One region of the Microbispora sp. H10830 genome, then DNA from elsewhere that is predicted to be linked to it. Evidence: predicted binding sites of a transcription regulator. Region 1 holds the regulator's gene; the other holds the start of a gene.
The links. The regulator HspR, encoded in region 1, represses chaperone genes until heat shock. The targets are predictions, from matches to a motif close to ANTTGAGTCNNNNNGACTCAANT.

Region 1 (3,410 bases):
CCTTGGCCAGCTCGGTCTTGCCGACACCGGTCGGGCCGAGGAAGAGGAACGAGCCGGTCGGCCGGTCGGGGTCGGCGATGCCGGCCCGGGCACGCCGTACGGCGTCGGAGACGGCCTGGACGGCCTGGCGCTGGCCGATCAGGCGCTCACCCAGCTCGTCCTCCATCCGCAGCAGCTTGGCGGTCTCGCCCTCCAGCAGCCGCCCGGCGGGGATGCCGGTCCACGAGGAGATGACCTCGGCGATGTCGTCCGGGCCGACCTCCTCCTTCACCATCGGCTCGGCCTCGGCCTCCGCGGTCTCGGCGGCCTTGGTGGCCTCGTCGAGCTCCTTCTCCAGGCGGGGGACGTCGCCGTACATGAGCCGCGACGCGGCCTCGAAGTCGCCGTCGCGCTGGGCCCGTTCGGCCGCGCCGCGCGCCTCGTCGAGCTGCTTCTTCAGCTCACCGACCTTGTTGAGGCCGGCCTTCTCCCGCTCCCACCGGCTGACCAGGGCGTTGAGGTCCTCCTGGCGGTTGGCCAGCTCCTCGCGGAGCTTCTCCAGGCGCTGCCGGCTGGCCTCGTCGGTCTCCTTGGCGAGCGCGAGCTCCTCCATCTTCAGGCGGTCCACGCTCCGCTGGAGCTGGTCGATCTCCACCGGCCGCGAGTCGATCTCCATGCGCAGCCGCGACATCGACTCGTCCACCAGGTCGATCGCCTTGTCAGGAAGGAAGCGCGCCGTGATGTAGCGGTCGGAGAGCGTCGCGGCGGCGACCAGGGCGCTGTCGGAGATCTGCACCTGGTGGTGGGCCTCGTATCGGCCCTTGAGCCCGCGCAGGATCGCGATCGTGTCCTCGACGGTGGGCTCGCCGACGTAGACCTGCTGGAACCGCCGCTCCAGGGCCGGGTCCTTCTCGATGCGCTCGCGGTACTCGTCGAGCGTGGTGGCGCCGATCATGCGCAGCTCGCCGCGGGCCAGCATGGGCTTGAGCATGTTGCCCGCGTCCATCGCGCCCTCGGCCGCGCCCGCGCCGACCATCGTGTGCAGCTCGTCGATGAACGTCACGATCTGGCCGTTGCTCTCCTTGATCTCGGTGAGCACGGCCTTGAGGCGCTCCTCGAACTCGCCGCGGTATTTCGCGCCCGCGACCATCGCGCCGAGGTCGAGCGCGACCAGGCGCTTGTTGCGCAGGCTCTCGGGCACGTCGCCCGCGACGATTCGCTGGGCGAGGCCCTCGACCACGGCGGTCTTGCCGACGCCGGGCTCGCCGATCAGCACGGGGTTGTTCTTGGTGCGGCGCGACAGCACCTGGACGACCCGGCGGATCTCGCCGTCGCGACCGATCACAGGGTCGAGCTTGCCCGCCCTCGCCGCCTCGGTGAGGTCGACGCCGTACTTCTCCAGCGCCTGGTAGGTGTCCTCGGGCGTCTCGCTGGTCACCCTGGCATGCCCGCGGACCTTCTCGAACGCCTCCAGCAGCGCGCTCGGGGTGGCGCCCGCGGCCTTCAGCAGGTCGGCGACCTGCCCGCCGTCGGTGGCGAGCCCGACGAGCAGGTGCTCGGTCGAGACGTACTCGTCCTCGAGCTGCTTGGCCCGCTGCGCCGCGGTGTTGAGCACGGTCAGCAGCTGGCGGGAGCTGGACGGCGCGCTCACGGTGGAGCCCTGCGCCTTCGGCAGCCGGTCGAGCAGTTCCTCGGCCTGGGCGCGCAGCTGCCGGGGGTCCGCGCCGACGGCCTGCAGCAGCGACCCGGCGATGCCGCCGTTCTGCCCCAGCAGGGTCGTCAGCAGGTGCGCGGGCGCGACCTCGGGGTTGCCGTCGGCCGCGGCGCGCCGGACGGCCGCGGACAGGGCCTCCTGGCTCTTCTGGGTGAACTTGTAGTCCATATGTGAATGCCTCGTTTCGCCGATCAGGCAGGTGGCAGTTCGTAGCGGACCAGTGCCCGCAACATCGTGAGCTCACCCCTGAGCCGGGTGACCTCCTCGCGCATGCGCATGTTCTCGGTTTCGAGTTCGAGGATGCGCTTGATGCCGGCGAGGTTGATGCCGTGCTCCTGGGAGAGCCGCTGGACCTCGCGCAGAAGCACGATGTCCCTGGTCGAGTACAGCCGCCCCCGCCCCGCCGTACGGCCGGGGCTGACGAGCCCGAGCCGGTCGTACTGGCGGAGCGTCTGCGGGTGCAGCCCGGACAGCTGGGCGGCTACGGAGATCACATAGACGGGGGTGTCGTCGGAGATGTCGAAAAAACTGGCATCCATCGGCTCACTCGCTTCTGGCCTGCTTGATCAGCTCTTCGCGAAGGTCCTGGCCCTCGGTGGCGTTCCTGAACTCCTCGAGGGCCGCGCGGGCCTTGTCGTCGAGGTTCTGGGGCACCGTGACCTGGACGGTGACCAGCAGGTCGCCCTTCGTGCCGTCCTTGCGGGAGGCCCCCCGGCCGCGCACCCGGAACGTCCGCCCGTTGGGCGTTCCCTCCGGGATGCGCAGGGTCACCGGCATCCCCCGGAGCGTCGGCACCTTGATCTCGGCGCCGAGCGCGGCCTCGGGGAAGGTGACGGGGACCGTGACGGTCAGGTTCTCCCCGCTGCGCCCGAACACGGGGTGCGGCTTGACGTGGACCAGCACATAGAGGTCGCCGGCCGGGCCGCCGTTCTCACCGGGCGCGCCCTTGCCCTTGATCCTGATGCGCTGGCCGTCGCCGACCCCGGCCGGGATGCGGGCCTGGATCGTACGGGTGCTCTTGCCGCGCCCGCTGCCTTCACAGACGGGGCAGGGGTCGTCGACCACCAGGCCCCGGCCGCGGCAGTCGCGGCACGGCTCGGAAAAGGCGAAGTTGCCGAGGTTGCGGCTGGCCGCCCCGGTTCCCTCGCAGGTCGGGCAGACCCGTGGGGTGGTGCCCGCCTTCGCCCCCGTGCCGCCGCAGGCGGTGCAGGCGGCCGAACTGGTGAGCCGGAGGGACACGGTGGTGCCGTCGACCGCCTCGCCGAAGGCGAGCGTCACCTCCGACTCGACGTCCTGGCCGCGCCGTGGCCGGGCAGTGGTCGTGCGCGTGCCCGCTCCGCCCCGGTTGAACAATCCCCCGAACAGATCCCCTATCCGCTCGCCCGACCCCGAGCCGCCGAACAGGTCGCCGAGGTCGAAGTTGAAGCCGCCGCCGGCCCGGGTCCCGCCCGCGCCCGCGTAGCCGCCGAGCCCCGACCCGAAGAGCGTGCGCGCCTCGTCGTACTCCTTGCGCCGCTTGACGTCCGAGAGCACGTCGTACGCCTCGGAGACCTCCTTGAACTTCTCCTCGGTCTCCTTGTTCCCCGGGTTGGCGTCGGGGTGGTACTGACGGGCGAGCTTGCGGTACGCCTTCTTGATCTCCTCGGCGCTCGCGGTCTTGGGCACACCAAGGACGGCGTAGTAGTCCTTTTCCAAGTAGTCCTTGGTGCTCATCTAT
Region 2 (3,410 bases), on a different contig from region 1:
GTCCAACATGCCGGTCTGCGTCGCCGAGGGCATCGACGCGCTGCCGTTCATGCGGCCGATCGGCCCGCGGTTCTACAGCGGCCGGATGGGCCTGGTGAAGCCGGAGCCGGAGATCTTCCACGAGACCGTGGCCTGGCTCGGAGTGGCCCCCGGCGACCTCGTCTTCGTGGACGACCGGCTGGAGAACGTCACGGCGGCCGAGCAGGCGGGGCTCGCCGCAGTCCACTTCCGCGACGCGGCCGCCCTGCGTGAGGACCTCAAGACGCTGCTGGTCTAGTCCCCGAACTCCTCGGAGGCCCGGGATCGAGGGATGGTGCGTCGACCGGGCAGCCGGGGGCGGGTGGTTCGGGCGCGGCCGCGAGGACGTTCGTCCTGATCGTGACGAACGTGACGACCGCCGCGACGGCCATCATGGCCGCGCCGACCAGCATCGAGGTGTGGAACCCCCGGGTGAACGCCGCCGGGGAGTCGTAGGCGTCCCCGGCCAGCCCCACCAACGGCGGGACGGCGGCGACGGCCAGGAGGCCGCCCGTCCTGGCCAGGGCGTTGTTGATCCCGCTCGCGACGCCCGCGTACCGCTCCTCCGCCGTGGAGAGCACGGTCGCGGTGAGCGGGGCGACGGCGGCGGACAGGCCGAGCCCGAACACGACCGCCGAGGGCAGCACGTCGGCGAGATAGGACGAGTTCGGGGCGATGCGGCTCATCAGCAGCAGTCCGGCCGCGCACAGGAAAATCCCTCCTGCCATGGGGAGGCGTGGGCCCACCCGCTTCGCCAGTTCGCCGGCCCGGGGCGACAGCAGCAGCATGAGGATCGTGACCGGGAGCATCGCCGACCCGGCGGCGACGGGAGAGAACCCGGCCGACACCTGGAGCTGGACGACCAGCAGGAAGAACACCAGGCCCATCGCCGCGTACATGACCAGCGTGACGACGTTGACCGCGGTGAACTCCCGCGAGGCGAACACACCCACGGGGACGAGGGACCGGGGGGAGCGCCTGATCTCCACCACCACGAAGCACGCGGCCAGGACGAGCCCGGCGGCCAGCGGTATCAGCCCGTCGCCCGCGAGGATCAGGCCGTACGTCAGCCCGGCCAGCGCGGGTGCGGCGAGGACGGTCCCAAGCACGTCGAAGCGGCCGTGTGGCCCGGCGTCCCGGGTCTCGGGCACGTGCCGGGCGGCGACGCCGACCACGACGGCCGCGAGCGGAAGATTGAGCAGGAAGACCCACCGCCAGCCGGCCGCCTCGACGAGCCAGCCGCCGAGCAGCGGCCCGAGGGCGGCGGCCACGCCGCCCAGTCCCGACCAGGCGCCGACGGCCCGCGGCCGGTCGTCCGGCACGTAGCTCGCCTGAATGATCGCCAGGGACCCGGGGATCAGCAGGGCCCCGCCGATGCCCTGGAGCGCACGGGCGAGCACGAGCACGGGCGTGTTCGGCGCGGCCCCGCAGAGGGCGGAGGCCAGGGCGAACCAGACCACCCCGGCGACGAAGACCTTCCGCCTGCCGAGCCGGTCGCCCAGCGACCCGCCGAGCAGGATCAGCGCGGCCATGGTGAGTGTGTACGCGTTCACGGTCCACTGGAGGCCGGACATCCCGGTGTGGAGGTCGCGCCCGAGGGCGGGAAGGGCCACGTTGACCACGGTGCCGTCGAGCGTCGCCATGCCCGACCCGAGGACCGTGGTGAGCAGCACCCACCGGCCTGGCGCCGAGCGAAGCCGGATATTTCCGGATGTCATGGACCACATCATGCGTTACCGGGGGGAGTGAACGCGCCGTCGCGGCAAGACGGATTACACAATTACGATCGCTCACAGCGAACTGACGCAGAACAGGGAACAGGATCGGACTCCTGTTAGTTGAGCCGACATAACTCAACCTAGTGGAGTGCTGATGTCCCAGATCCTTCCCGTCCTCCCGCTCGACGACGAGGTCGTCCTGCCCGGCATGGTCGTGCCCCTCGATCTGTCGGCCTCCGAGGTCCGCGCCGCCATCGACGCCGCCCGCGCCAGTGGCGAGAGCACGGTCCTGCTGGTGCCCCGCGTAGACGGTCGCTACGGCCCGGTGGGGGTGAGCGCCGTCGTGGAACAGGTCGGCCGCCTGCCGGGCGGGGAGCCCGCGGCCGTGGTCCGCGGCGTCGACCGCATGCGGGTCGGCACCGGCACCACCGGTCCCGGCGCGGCGCTGTGGGTCGAGGCGACCGTGCTGGAGCCGGTCACGGCAGGGCCGAGGGCCGAGGAGCTCGCCAAGGAGTACAAGGCCCTCACCACCACGATCCTGCAGAAGCGGGGCGCGTGGCAGGTGGTCGACGCGGTCAACCAGATCACGGACCCCGCTGTCCTCGCCGACAGCGCGGGGTACGCTCCCTGGCTGCAGACGCCGCAGAAGCTGCTGCTGCTGGAGACCCCCGATCCGGCCGAGCGGCTGGACAAGCTGGTCGGCTGGGCCCGCGACCACCTCGCCGAGCTGGACGTCGCGGAGACGATCCGCAAGGACGTCCAGGAGGGCATGGAGAAGCAGCAGCGCGAGTTCCTGCTCCGCCAGCAGCTCGCGGCCGTGCGCAAGGAGCTCGCCGAGCTCAACGGGGACCCCTCTGACGAGGAGGAGGACTACCGCGCCCGCATCGAGGCCGCCGACCTGCCGGAGAAGGTCAGGGAGGCCGCGCTCAAGGAGGTCGACAAGCTGGAGCGGGCCTCCGACCAGTCGCCCGAGAGCGGCTGGATCCGCACCTGGCTCGACACCGTGCTCGACATTCCGTGGAACGTCCACACGACCGACGAGTACGACATCGCCGGGGCCCGCGCGGTGCTCGACGCCGACCACACGGGTCTGGACGACGTGAAGGACCGCATCGTGGAATACCTCGCGGTGCGCAAGCGCAGGGCCGACCAGGGCCTCGGCGTGGTCGGCGGCCGCCGCAGCGGCGCCGTCCTCGCGCTGGCCGGTCCTCCCGGAGTCGGCAAGACCTCGCTCGGCGAGTCGGTCGCCCGCGCCATGGGCCGCACGTTCGTCCGCGTCGCCCTCGGCGGCGTCCGCGACGAGGCGGAGATCCGCGGTCACCGGCGCACGTACGTGGGGGCGCTGCCCGGCCGCATCGTCCGCGCCATCCGCGAGGCGGGCTCGATGAACCCGGTCGTGCTGCTGGACGAGATCGACAAGGTCGGCGCCGACTACCGGGGCGACCCGACGGCCGCGCTGCTCGAGGTGCTCGACCCGGCGCAGAACCACACGTTCCGCGACCACTACCTCGAGGTCGAGCTCGACCTGAGCGACGTGCTGTTCCTCGCCACGGCCAACGTGCTGGAGCAGGTGCCAGGGCCGCTGCTCGACCGCATGGAGATCGTCACGCTCGACGGCTACACCGAGGACGAGAAGGTCGCCATCGCCCGCGACCACCTGCTCCCGCGCAACCT

Region 2: lon (endopeptidase La) is a predicted target of HspR. The motif match lies at 1,855-1,877, and genes of this name have one in related genera.

Annotation. Positions count from the first base shown of each region.
Region 1 is NZ_JABBWX010000002.1:564,797-568,206, forward strand. It holds gene clpB (ATP-dependent chaperone ClpB) at 1-1,861, opposite strand, end outside; gene HHX35_RS07405 (heat shock protein transcriptional repressor HspR) at 1,885-2,232, opposite strand; gene dnaJ (molecular chaperone DnaJ) at 2,237-3,406, opposite strand.
Region 2 is NZ_JABBWX010000015.1:166,618-170,027, reverse strand. It holds gene HHX35_RS32585 (HAD family phosphatase) at 1-277, shown strand, start outside; gene HHX35_RS32580 (MFS transporter) at 258-1,736, opposite strand; gene lon (endopeptidase La) at 1,891-3,410, shown strand, end outside.